Regions from separate parts of the Streptomyces tyrfis genome, predicted to be linked through region 4. Evidence: riboswitches for the same ligand, from Rfam matches in the RefSeq annotation. Region 4 holds a riboswitch; each other region holds the start of a gene.
What was found. Region 4 has a riboswitch for cobalamin ahead of WA762_RS20995 (ABC transporter substrate-binding protein). Riboswitches for the same ligand answer to the same signal wherever they lie in the genome.
Positions count from the first base shown of each region.

Region 1: linked by a shared signal. The riboswitch ahead of WA762_RS35665 (CoA-acylating methylmalonate-semialdehyde dehydrogenase) and the one ahead of WA762_RS20995 (ABC transporter substrate-binding protein) in region 4 are both predicted to bind cobalamin.
Region 2: linked by a shared signal. The riboswitch ahead of WA762_RS10035 (prenyltransferase/squalene oxidase repeat-containing protein) and the one ahead of WA762_RS20995 (ABC transporter substrate-binding protein) in region 4 are both predicted to bind cobalamin.
Region 3: linked by a shared signal. The riboswitch ahead of WA762_RS14335 (cobalamin biosynthesis protein) and the one ahead of WA762_RS20995 (ABC transporter substrate-binding protein) in region 4 are both predicted to bind cobalamin.

Region 1 covers NZ_JBAGJZ010000010.1:22,678-25,884, forward strand. The annotation lists gene WA762_RS10050 (ABC transporter ATP-binding protein) at 1-879, shown strand, start outside; gene WA762_RS10055 (ECF transporter S component family protein) at 876-1,697, shown strand; cobalamin riboswitch at 1,757-1,930, shown strand; partial or broken gene WA762_RS35665 (CoA-acylating methylmalonate-semialdehyde dehydrogenase) at 2,159-2,377, shown strand; partial or broken gene WA762_RS10060 (enoyl-CoA hydratase) at 2,390-3,185, shown strand.
Region 2 covers NZ_JBAGJZ010000010.1:15,772-18,978, forward strand. The annotation lists gene WA762_RS10030 (prenyltransferase/squalene oxidase repeat-containing protein) at 1-667, opposite strand, end outside; cobalamin riboswitch at 961-1,094, shown strand; gene WA762_RS10035 (prenyltransferase/squalene oxidase repeat-containing protein) at 1,216-3,207, shown strand, end outside.
Region 3 covers NZ_JBAGJZ010000015.1:111,312-114,518, forward strand. The annotation lists gene WA762_RS14330 (cobyric acid synthase) at 1-319, opposite strand, end outside; gene WA762_RS14335 (cobalamin biosynthesis protein) at 316-1,458, opposite strand; cobalamin riboswitch at 1,604-1,734, opposite strand; gene WA762_RS14340 (hypothetical protein) at 1,988-2,218, opposite strand; gene WA762_RS14345 (inorganic phosphate transporter) at 2,337-3,207, opposite strand, start outside.
Region 4 covers NZ_JBAGJZ010000026.1:114,964-118,170, reverse strand. The annotation lists gene WA762_RS21005 (sensor histidine kinase) at 1-370, opposite strand, end outside; gene WA762_RS21000 (alpha/beta hydrolase) at 641-1,786, opposite strand; cobalamin riboswitch at 2,002-2,185, shown strand; gene WA762_RS20995 (ABC transporter substrate-binding protein) at 2,216-3,207, shown strand, end outside.

The DNA of each region.
Region 1 (3,207 bases), on a different contig from region 4:
CGCACCCGGCTCCGGGACCGCGCGCCCGGCCCCGCGCGGCCGCTCCCGGCCGGGGACCGGCCGCCGCTGCTGACCGCCCGCGGCCTCACCGTCACCCACCGGGACGTCGTCGCCGTCCGCGAGGCGGATCTCGACCTGCGCGCGGGCGAGGTGACGGCGCTGATGGGCCGCAACGGCTCCGGCAAGTCCTCCCTGCTGTGGGCCCTCCAGGGCTCCGGCCCCCGCCGCTCCGGGACCGTGCGGGTGTCCGGAACCCCGGGCGAGAAGTCCGCCGACCCGCACGACGTTCCCGCGGCACAGGCCCGCCGGCTCGTCGGACTGGTGCCGCAGACCCCGGCCGACCTGCTCTACCTGGAGAGCGTCGAGCAGGAACTCGACCAGGCGGACGCCGAGTCGGGAACCGCCCGGCGGGCCCGCGCCGTGCTGGACCGGCTCGCGCCCGGCATCGACGGCGCCACGCACCCGCGTGACCTGTCGGAGGGTCAGAAGCTGGCCCTGGTCCTCGCCATCCAGCTCTCCGCCGCGCCCCGGGTCGTCCTCCTGGACGAGCCGACCCGGGGCCTGGACTACCGGGCCAAGACGGAGCTGACCGGCATCGTCGACGCCCTCGCCGCCGAGGGCCGGGCGGTGGTCGTCTCCACCCACGACGTCGAGTTCGCCGCCCGCGCCGCCGACCGCGTGGTCGTCATGGCGGAGGGCGACCTGGTCGCCGACGGGCCCACGGCGGAGATCATCGTCTCCTCGCCCGTCTTCGCGCCGCAGACCGCCAAGATCCTCTCCCCGCTCCCGTATCTGACGGTCGCGCAGGTGACGCAGGCGCTGGCGGACGGGGACGGGAAGGGGCAAGAGCACGGGGACGGCGAGGGGGAACGGCCATGACCGCGCGCACGGCGGCCATCCGGCTCACCCCGCGCGTCGGCGTCGTCATGGCGCTCGCCGCCCTCCTCGGACTGGTCGCGTTCTTCTGGCCGTTCGTCGTCGCGCCGGGCGCCTTCGGCTCGGCCTACACCCCGCTGATCGTCTTCGGCGCGCTGCTGGTGCTGGTCCTGTGCGTGGTGCTGTCGGAGATCGCCGAGGGCGGCATCGACTCCAAGGCGCTGGCCATGCTCGGCGTCCTGTCCGCCGTCAACGCGGCCCTGCGCCCGCTGGGCGCCGGGACCGCGGGCGTCGAGACCGTCTTCTTCGTCCTGGTCCTGGCGGGCCGGGTCTACGGGCCCGGCTTCGGATTCACCCTTGGCTGCACCTCGCTGTTCGCCTCCGCCCTGATCACCGGGGGAGTGGGCCCGTGGATGCCGTACCAGATGTTCGGCTGCGCGTTCGTCGGGATGCTCGCCGGCTTCCTCCCACGGGCGAGCGGACGCCGCGAGGTGCTGCTGCTGGCCGTCTACGGGTCCCTCTCGGGCTATCTCTTCGGCTTCCTGCTCAACCTCTCCTTCTGGCCCTTCTCCCTGGACCCCCACAGCTCCATCGCCTATCTGCCGGGTCTGCCCCTCACCGAGCAGTGGCAGCGCTACATCGCCTTCGACCTCGCCACGTCCCTCGGCTGGGACACGGGCCGGGCGGTCACCAACTTCGTCTGCGTGACGCTGGCCGGACCCGCCGTGCTGACCACCTTCCGGCGCGCCGCGCGCCGTGCCCGGTTCCACGCCCCGGCGCGTTTCGCGGCCCCTCGAACGGCCGAACCCGGACCCCGCTGAGCTGCGGGAACGTCCCGGAACGGGCCCGGGGGCGGATTTACTAGGGCGCCCAACTATATGGTCGCGACAAGGCCCGCGGTGCGGGGAAGCCGGTGTGAATCCGGCACGGTCCCGCCACTGTGACCGGGGAGCACGCCGTCGAGCAGGGCGCCACCGACGAGCAGGACGTCGGGAGGGCGGACGGCGCGCGCTGATCCGGGAGTCAGGATACCGGCCGCGGGATGTTCCGTGTTGTCCACGAGGATGGAGCTGACACGCATGGCACCGGTGCGCTTCCACGAATCCGGCGACCCTGCGGCAGGGGCGCCCGCTCGCCGGGAAACCCGGCGGCACCCCGCCGTCGCCGTCTGACGGTTCCCCCGCCATACGCGATCTCGCGCCGCCCCCGCGCGCACGGACCACGGCGTCCGCGCGCGTCCGGCGGCGCGCCGTCCCGGATCGCCTGACGAGAGCAGGCACTCATGGTCCGCACGCAAGTCAACTACTCCGTACGAGAGTTGACCCACTTCATCGACGGCAGGCGCACCCCGGGAACCTCGGGTTCCCACGGTGACGTGTACGACCCCAACACCGGCGGGATCCGGGCCCGCGAGCCCCTCGCGAGCCGCGCCGAGACCGAGGCGGCGATCGGCGTCGCCGAACGCGCCCAGCGGGGCTGGGGCGACTGGAACCCCCAGCGCCGCGCCAGGGTTCTGCTCCGGTTCCTCAAACTCGTCGACCAGGAAAGGGACTCCCTGGAACGCAAGGGCCGCGCCGCCCTGCTCGCCCTCGACCGCCCCGGCGCGCTCAACGCGCTGAACCTCCAGGTGATGAACGAGGTCGTCGCCGCCACCGACGCCCTCGACCGGGACCCGGACTGCGGATGCGTCGTGATCACTCGATCGGCCAGGGCGTTCGCGGCCGGCGCCGACATCAGGGAGATGCGGTCGAGGGACTACCCGGACATGTATCTCGCGGACCGGTTCGCCGCCTGGGACCGGCTCGGACAGCTGCGCACCCCCACCGTGGCGGCGGTCGCCGGCTACGCGCTCGGCGGCGGCTGCGAACTCGCCATGCTGTGCGACATCCTGCTGGCCGCCGACACGGCCGTCTTCGGCCAGCCCGAGATCAAGCTCGGGGTGATCCCCGGCATCGGTGGCTCCCAGCGCCTGACCCGCGCGGTCGGCAAGGCCAAGGCCATGGAGATGTGCCTGACCGGCCGCACGATGGGCGTGGCCGAGGCCGAGCGCGCCGGACTGGTCTCTTCGGGTGGTGCCGGCCGACGAGCTGCTCGGCGAGGCGCTCGCGGTCGCGGAGACCGTCGCGGGCATGTCGCTGCCGGTGGCGATGACGGCCAAGGAGGCGGTGGGGCGGGCCTTCGAGACGACCCTCTCCGAGGGGGTCCGCTTCGAACGCCGACTCTTCCACGCGGTGTTCGCCACCGCCGACCAGAAGGAGGGCATGCGCGCCTTCGTCGACAAACGGCCGCCCGAGTTCCGCCACCGGTGACCCGCCGCGCGCGGCGGGGCCG
Region 2 (3,207 bases), on a different contig from region 4:
TGGTGGCGGACTCGGCCGGATCGCCCTCGGCCCTGCCGTAGTTCCAGCCGCCGTCGTTGTGCTGGTTGGCGCGGATCCGGGCGACGACCGCGTCGCGCAGCGCCTGCGGGACGCGGACCTGACCGGACGCGGTCCGGGCGCCGTTGAGGGCGAGCGCGGCGAACACCGTGCCGTTGAAGTTGGCCGACGGCCCGAAGTAGCCCGCCTCGGCGTTCTGCCAGTAGCCGTAGACGTCGGCGATCAGGTTGCGGGAGGCGGAGACCCGGGCGGGGTCGATCCCGGCGGCGTACGCGTTGAGCGTGGCGCGTTCGTAGTCGGTGACGACGGGGGTGGCGGAGGGCCAGCCCGCGGCCGACAACTGACCGCGGTAGACCGTTCTCGCGTTCTTGGCCGTGTCGCCGCCGGGCGCGACGTCCACGGCGGCCGTGCCCGCGGCCGCGAACGCGCTGAACGCCCACTCGTTGGACAGCCCGGAACCGGCGTAGGAGCCGTCCGCGCCCTGGAGGGACTTGAGATAGGCGACGCCGTTCGTCTTCGACGTGGCGATCTGGGCCGGGGTGGCGGTCGCCGCCGCCGGCAGTGTGGTGAGGGCGAAGGCGCCGAGTGCGGCCACCGCGGTGAGCCCGCAGCGGCGGAGGGACGAGGACACGGCAACGGTACGGGACATGGCCTGCTCCTGGGATGAGGGACGCCGGCCGGACCCGTGCCGGGCCTCGCCGTGGGCGGGAGCAGCGGGCATGGCCGCCGTCCGAAAACGCGTGGACCGGCTACCAGAAGTGCTTCGCCGCATGGGCATTCGGGCTCGGAACGGCCCCCGCCGTCCCACACCGCTGCGCGTCAGCCCCGGACTCCCACCGGGTTCCCCCACTCGGCAGAGCGGGACGGTACCCGACCGGCGACGCGGTCGCCAAGAGCGCCCCCGGCAGGCCCGCGCGCCCGACCGCACCCCGCCTTGACGCCTTCCGTGAACCGTGCTCAAATCCGGCTGATACGCAATGAGTTCCAGGGGAAGCCGGTCGAAGTCCGGCGCTGACCCGCAACCGTGGGCCCGGTACCACCGGGCGAGCCGGAATGCCTGGAGCCCGTTCTTCAGCAACGAACGCCGTCGCGGACTACGGCGTGGTGCGACCGGTACTTCCGTGTGCGGAGCCTTCCCGCGGCGGGAGCCCTCACCCACGCCCGCGCCCGCGCAGGGCAGGCAGCGAGGGGGCCGTGGTGGGGACCGAGCAGCGAAGAGACCGGCGGTCGGCGGCGAGACCGGGGCCGCTGACGGCACTGGTCTCCGCCTTCCTGATGCTCGCCGCCGCGTGCGTGACCTTCCTCACGGCGTCCTCCGTCGCCGCCGACCCGGCCGACGACTGCACCGCCACCCGCGGAGCCGTCGTCGCCGTCGACTTCACACCGTTCGGCGGTGCGGTCGAGCGCGGCTGCGACACCACCCCGACCACCGGGTACGAACTGCTCCACGACGCCGGCTTCTCCACCGCGGGCACCGAGCACGACGGCCCCGGCTTCATCTGCCGCATCGGCTACGGCCCGTTCCACTCCGGCACCCCCTACCCGACCCCGGACCGCGAATCCTGCGTCCTGACCCCGCCCGCCACCGCGTACTGGTCCTACTGGACCGCCTCGCCCGGCCAGCGGGACTGGACGTACAGCCCGTACGGCGCCATGGACCGCAAGGTGAAGGACGGCGACGTCGACGCCTGGGTCTACGGCGGCACGGACATCGGCGGCAGCACGGGCGGGCCGCGCTTCAGCCCCGACGACGTCCGCGCGGGCGGCGGGGGCGCCACCCCCGAACCGGGCGGCACGCCCACCGGCGCGCCCGGCACGGTCGACGTCGCCGCCGCGGCGGCCTGGCTCAGGTCCGGGCTGACCGACGGCGAACGCGTCGAGGACGGCGGCGGCGCCCCCGATCTCCTCCTGACCACGGAGACGGCCTACGCCCTGGCCGCCGCCGACGGAAAGGACCCCGCCGTCGGCGGAATCACCGCGTTCCTGGCCGCACACGGCGGCGACTACGCCTACCCGAACGGCTCCGGCCGGGCCCCCGACGCCACCGCCGCGGCCCGGCTCGCCCTCCTCGCCGAGATCACCGGGGCCGACCCGAGGGACTTCGGCGGCCACGACCTCGTCGGCGACCTGGCGGACCATGTGTGCGAGGCGGGCCCCGAGTCCGGCGAACCCACCCCCGGCTGCACCGCCGCGGGCGACTTCCGGGGCGCCGCCTACGGCGACGGCCAGGCGCTGTCCCTCCTGGCCCTGCTGCGCGCCGGCGTCACGCCCCCGGCCGCCGCCGTGGAACGGCTCACCCAGCTCCAGTGCAAGGACGGCGGCGTCACCTCCATCCTCATCCGCCCCGGCGAGTACTGCGACGGCGACCCCGGCGTCACCGGCCTGTTCGCCCTGGTGCTGCACCGGGCCGGCGGCCACGACGACGCAGTGGACCGGGCCCGCGCCTACCTGACCAGGACCCAGCGCGAGGACGGCGCCCTCCCCGGCTACACCGGGGCCACCGCCGGAAGCGTCCACGCCACCGCGTACGCCGCCCAGGCGCTGCGCGCCCTCGGCGACGCCGCACGCGCCGACGCGGCCGTCGCCTGGCTGTCGCGGCAGCAGCTCGACGGCGGTGGCTTCGGCTTCGAGGAGGACGCCGCCGACCCGGCGGTCCACCCCACCTCGCCCGCCGTCCTCGCCGCCACCGGCACCAGCCTCGCCACCCTGACCACGAAGAGGGACGACCCCACCGTCCCGCCGACCACCCCGGGCACCCCGACCGCGCCGGGCACCCCGGCCCCGGACGGCGGCCCCGACCTGAAGAAGGGCGTCGCCTACCTCACCGCCCCGGCCAACCTCAGGCAGGGGCGGTACTACACCGCCGGGCCGGGCGCCTCCCGCGCGGACTTCGGGCTCACCATCGACGGCGCCTACGCCCTCGCCGCCACCGGCCTGGACAACGCCCGGCTGCGCGGCATCACCGACTTCCTCGACCACGGCGGCAAGGACGGCGAGGGCCGCACCGTGAACGACTGGACCGGCGTCGGCACCGCGTACGCCGCGGGCGGCTCCCTCGGCAAGACCGCGCTGCTGGCCGAGGCCGTCGGCCGGGACCCGCGCGCCTTCGGCGGCCACGACCTGATCGCCGCCCTCGGCAAGGCCGTCTGCGCCGCGCCCAGCACCGCCCCCGACCGCTCCTGCGCCGCC
Region 3 (3,207 bases), on a different contig from region 4:
CGCCGTGGTAGCCGCGCGCGCTCATCTCGCCCACCGGCCTGCCCATCAGGACGACCTGGCTGGAACGGTCCCCGCCGGGCTTGAGCAGCACCGGGTTCATCAGCGCCGACGGCTCCACCCGGGCCGCCGCCGCCTGCATGGCCTGGGCGCGGCCGATCTCGGCGCCGTCCCGGGTGACATAGGAGTTCAGCGACATGTTCTGCGCCTTGAAGGGCGCCGCCTTCACGCCCCGGCGCACGAGCCAGCGGCAGATGCCGGCCGTGACGACGCTCTTGCCCGCGTCCGAGGTGGTCCCGGCGACCAGCAGTCCGCCGCTCATGTCCGTCTCCGTCCCACGATCAGCCGCGCCGCGAACGGGAGCCCCGCGGCCCGCGCGGCGTCGCCCGTGCTTCCGGCCCGCACGCCGGCGACGCGTGCGCCCGCGCCCGGGGTTCGTACGCCGGCGCCCGTCGCGCCCGCGAGCACGCCCCGCGTGCCCGCGCCCGGCACGCCCCCGCCTCGTCCGTCCGCGAACCGCCGGACCGCGAGGGAGGCGCCCAGCCGTCCGGCCACGCACACGCCGAGGGCCAGCACGCCGACCCGGCGCGACAGCCGCACCGCGCGCTCGACGTCCCCGGTCTCCACGGCCCGGCCCGCCGCCCCGTTGAGGACGGGACGGTGCTCGACCCGGCCGCCGTACGCCAGCGTCCCGCCGAGACGCACCCCCAGCGCGCCCGCGAACGCCGCCTCCACCGGGCCCGCGTTGGGGCTCGGATGCTTCGCCGCGTCGGCCCGCCAGGCCCGTACCGCCGCGCGCGGACGGCCGCCCGCCGCCGCGGCGAGCAGAGCGGTCAGCCGCGCGCCCGGCCCGCCCGCGACGTCGTCGAGGCGGGCCGAGGCCCAGCCGTAGCGGAGGTGGCGGGGCGACTTGTGGCCGACCATCGCGTCCAGGGTGTTCACGGCCCGGAAGCCGACCAGCCCGGGCACCCCGGCCAGCGCCCCCCACACCAGGGCGCCGACCACGGCGTCCGAGGTGTTCTCGGCGACGGACTCCACCACCGCGCGGGCGATGCCCGGCCCGTCGAGGGCCTGCGGGTCGCGCCCGCACAGATGCGGCAGCCGCTCCCGGGCGAGTTCGACGTCCCCGGCGGCCAGGGCGCCGCCGATGGCGCGCGCCTCCCGCCCCAGCGAGGCGCCGCCGAGCACGGTCCAGGTGGCGGCCGCGGTCAGCGCGACGGAGGCGGCGGGGCTGCGGCGGACGGCATGGGAGAGCAGCGCGGCACCGCCCGCGGCGCCGCCGGCGCAGACGAGGGTGTGCAGCGCGCCCCACCCGCGGTGGTCGCGCCACAGACGGCGCTCGACGCCCGCCGCGGCCCGCCCGAAGGCGGCCACCGGGTGCCCCCTGCGGGGGTCACCGAGCAGCAGGTCGCCGATCAGTCCGGCCGTGGCGCCGTACGCGAAGATGCGATCGGCCCGCATGGCTCAGCCGGCCGTCGCGCCTCGGAGGACGTTCGTACGGGCGGCTCTCGGCGAGAGCCCCCCGGCAAGGGACGCACGGCTGCCAGGCATGGCGACATGTCCTCACTCAGGGTCCGCGCCCTGGTTCGACGTGACCGGCGACGAGAGTCTCCTGGCTCCCGGATCCGCGGTGACCCCCGGCCTTCCAGCCCGCTCGCGCGTGCCGTGACTTCCCGGTGTGGGGGACCGCTCCCCGGTGACAGTGGCGGGACCGCGCCGGATTCGCACCGGCTTCCTCTGCTGTCGCCGTAAATGGCTCCGGCAGTCCACCACGCTCCGAGAAGCCCCGTCAACTTGCCGTTGACCTGCGGCGGCGCAGTGTGCTGAGACCCACACCGGCTCCGGGGCACGCCGAAGGGCCGGACGCACGAGGCGCGTCCGGCCCGTGACGGGGGCGCGGGGACGGGAGCGCGGGAGGGGCCCGAACGTCGAGCGGGGAGGGGCCCGGAGGGGGAGCGGTGGCGCGCCCGGAGGGGCGGCGGGGAGGGGCTCAGGCGACGATCAGATAGATCCCGTACGCGACCGCCGCCGCGCACAGCGCGAAACAGGCGTACGCGCCCGCGCGAGCCAGCGCCCGGGAACCGCCGGAGCCGCCCTGGGCCGCCGGTTCCGACTGCCTGGCCAGCCCCACCACGCCCAGGCTGAAGAAGCCCACCAGTGCGACGGTGACGACGAGGGACACACCGAAGACGGACCCGAGGGCCGCCCAGTCGATCTTCATGCTGATTCCTTAAACGGTCTGCGAGGTCCGGGACGGTCCGCGCGATCCGGGACGGTCCGCGCGGACCGGGCGAGGGAGGGCCGGGGGCGGCCCGGCGCGAACGGCCCGGGCCGCGTCCTCACACCGGCTGGACGGGGGCGGGGCGCGCCGGGTCCTGGGCGGGGACCGTCGGGACCGGGGCCGGAAGGGTGGTCATGAGGTCCTGCGCGGCGGCGGTCACGGGGGTCACGGCGGTGACGGCGGTCGCGGTGGCCGCGACGGTGGGCGGCGGGCTGACGGCGGCGATGGCCGTGGTGACGACCCCGGCGGGTTCGGCGGCGCCCTCCACCGGCGCGGCGGCCGGCGCGACGTCGCCGTGGCCGACCGGCTTGCGGCGCGACACCACCCAGATCGCTCCGGAGCCCGCGACCAGCAGCGCCGCGACGACCACGACGCCCCAGGTGCCCTGCTTGGTGAGGAACTCCGCGCCCGCGCCGACCAGACCCGCGGCCGGCAGGGTCAGACCCCAGGCGACGAACATCCGGGTGGCGGTGGACCAGCGGACCACGCCGCCCTGGCGGCCCAGGCCCGCGCCCATCACCGCGCCGGAGCAGGACTGGGTGGTGGAGAGGGAGAAACCGAGGTGCGAGGAGGCCAGGATGACCGTGGCCGCGCTGGTCTGGGCGGCGAAGCCCTGCGGCGGCCTGAGGTCGGTGAGCCCGCTGCCCATGGTGCGGATGATGCGCCAGCCGCCCAGGTAGGTGCCGAGCGCGATGGCCGTGCCGGCGGAGACGATGACCCAGACCGGCGGGTTGGCGCCGGGGTGCAGCACCCCGCCGGTGACCAGGGCCAGGGTGATGATGCCCATGGTCTTCTGCGCGTCGTTGGTGCCGTGGGCCAGCGAGACCAGCCCGGCCGAGGCGATCTGACCGGCGCGGTAGCCCTTGGCGGCGGCCTTCTCCTGGGCCTCGTCGCGGATGCCCCCGCCGATCCGGTAGGTCAGCCGGGTG
Region 4 (3,207 bases):
CCAGGATGGCGGCCGACAACGGCGCCACGGTCCAGGTCACCCGCCGGTCGGTCAGTGCGGCGACGGTGTAGACCGACACCAGCACGGGACTGATCACCAGCGGGCTGTCGCGGAATCCGAGCATCTGGAAGGCCATCCCGCAGCCCACCGCGACGGCCAGTACGCCGACCGGGTGACGGCGTCGCCACAGCAGCGCGGCGCAACCGATGCCCGCCAGGAGCACGCCGGTCCAGCGGAGCGAGAACTCGCGTGCGTGGGGCACGATCGAGGCGGCCAGGACCGACATGACGAACAGCGCGAAGAGGCCCAGTGCTTCCAGCGCACCGGGCCGGGGCCCTTCCCACCGCCTCCGACCACTGATCGCCGCCATGCCACCAACGTAAGGTCGGCGACCGCGTCGGGCATGGTCGCGGAACGGGCCCCTGTCCTCCGGCCGGCGCAGCGGTTCACCCGTTCGTCCGCCGCTGGGGCGCCCCGGAGCGGGACGGCCCGGCGGCGAGCACGGGACGGCGGTGCGTACGGGACGGCGGTGCGTACGGGACGGCGGCTCACCGGACCGGTGGCGTGCGTACGGACCGGCGGTGCGCCGGACCGGCGGCGCTGCACCGCACCGGCCGACGGCGTCAGCGGGGCGGCTGCCTCATACGCCCCTCGCCGGCGCCGCACGATGTACCGCGAAGGGCGAGAGTTCCGAGGTCAGCCAGCGGAAGACCTGCGGCACCTGGCGCCTCCACACGCCGGTGGTGTGCGGCCCGATCACCTCGGCCACCACGACCCGGGTCGGGGGCAGCGCGGCACGGCGCAGCGCCAGACCGTCCCGGTAGCCGTCGTTCCGGTTGCCCGAGAGATAGAGCGAGACGCGGGGCGGGGTGGTCGCGTGGCGGAGGATCCACAGCGGGTTGTTGGTCCGCCGCAGTTCGGGGGAACGGGCGGTGAGGGACAGCGGTTCGGCCGCCGGGTCGTTGTAACCCGAAAGGCCCACGGCGGCCCGGTACCGCTCGGGGTGGGCGAGCGCCATCTTCGCGGCGCAGTGCGCCCCGGCCGAGTACCCGGCGACGGCCCAGCCGCTCGCGCCCCTGCGGGCGCGGAAGTTGTCGATCACCATCTGCCGGACGTCCACGCTCAGCCATGACTCGGCGTCCACGACGCCCGGCACATTGGCGCACCCGGTGTCCTGACCGGGCAGCACATTGGTCCGCGGTTCGACGAGGATGAACGGGGCGACCTCCCCGCTGCGCATGCCGGCCTCCAGCTGCGACTGCACCCGCAGGCTGCTGAACCACGCCTTCGCGGATCCCGGGAAACCGCCCAGCAGTTCGACCACGGGGAATCTCCGGTGACGGTACGCCGGCTGGTCGTACTGCGGCGGCAGCCACACGTACACCTCGCCGTGCACCCCCGAGACCCGGCCGTTCACCTGGGTGACGCGGACGCCGGGACCCATCCGGGCGTCGTGCGTCGGGCCGAAGCGCTGGACGACCTTCGGCTCGTTCGCCAGCTGCTTGTGCGTGCCCAGGCCGTCGCGCCCGAGGTTCGGGGCGACCACGACGTGCTGCCCGGTGCCCAGCAGATCGGCCCAGTTGTCGTAGAGGCCGTTGGTGTTGTTGACCATCACGAAGACGCTCAGCACGGCCGCCCCCTGCGCGAGGACGAGCATCGTCAGACGGGCCGCGCCGCGCACCACGGCGGGCCCTCGGACCCGCCCCCACAACAGCAGGGGAAGCATCACGCTGACCACGGCCAGCACGATCGTGGTCAGGAAGAATGGTGTCCCCGTCAGGCTCATCACGCCAGGGAGGATGTCGCGCACAGCACGATGGTTTACCCGTTTTTCCACCTTTTTACATTGAAGGCGAGACACCGGGAATCTCGTGTTGACGCCGGCCCCTCCCGGCCGCCCGGATCGCTCCCCGCGAGAACTCCGGCGAGGACCGGGGCGGCGGGGACGGTTCCCCCAGTGTGCGATCACCCACATGGGCGTATTTTGTGCCCCTGCCTCAAGGAACCGTAATATCACCAGGTCATAGCCGCGACGGGAGCCAGGAAGCCGGTGCGAATCCGGCGCGGTCCCGCCACTGTGACCGGGGAGCGCACCCCTCCGGCACGCCACCGCGCCCGGCGCGGCACGGCGTGCGGGGGACGTCGATCCGGGAGTCAGGACACTGACCTGTCGCGGGCCCGTTTTGAGGAGCGCGGACTCCCCAGGAGGCTCTACGTGTATTTCGGCATCCCCCGCCGACCCGGTTCTTCCCCCGCCCGGCCCCGCCGCGGCCTGCGCGCCGTCGCCGGGGCCGTGGTCCTGACCACCGCCCTGCTGGCCTCCGGCTGCGGCGCCGGCGGGGACTCCCCCGACCGGCCGAGTGCCGGCGCGTCGCCGGCCGAGGGCTTCCCGGTCACCATCGACAACTGCGGCGTCAGGACGACGTATGACAAGCCGCCCTCCCGCGTCGTCACCATCCATCAGCACCCGGCCGAGCTGCTGCTCGCGCTGGGTCTGAAGGACCGCATGGTCGGCACCGCCTTCCCCGACTCGGCGGTCCTGCCCGAGCTCAGGAAGGACTTCGCGGCGATACCCGAGCTGGCGAAACGGGAGCCGTCCTTCGAGTCGATCCTGGACGCGGAGCCCGACTTCGTCTACGGCGGCTACGCCAGCGCCTTCGCCGAGAACGAGGGCCGGTCCCGCAAGGCGTTCGCGGACGCGGGCATCGACACCTATCTCAACCGCGAGTACTGCGCCGGGAAGAAGAAGCAGGTGACGATGGAGGACACCTACGAGGAGATCCGCACCGTCGGCCGTCTCTTCGGCGTGCAGGACCGCGCCTCCGCCCTGGTGTCCGACCTGGAGAAGCGCGTCGGCGAGGCCACCGCTGCGGTCGCGGACCGGCCCGAGGTGCCCGTCTTCGTCTACGACAGCGGCAGCAAGTCGGCCTTCACCGCGGGCGGCAAGGGCCTGGGCAACGAGCTGATCGGCCTGGCCGGCGGCCGGAACGTCTTCGCGGACCTCGACAACGTCTTCGGGGACGTCTCCTGGGAGCAGGTCGTGGCCCGCAAGCCGGAGGTCATCGCCGTCTACGACTACGAGGGCTCCGGCAGCGTCGAGGAGAAGAAGAAGTTCCTGCTCTCCCAGCCGGCCCTGGCCGACGTCCCCGCCATCAGGAACAAGCGGTTCGTGGCGCTGCCGCTGACCGCGACGCTGGTCGGCATCCG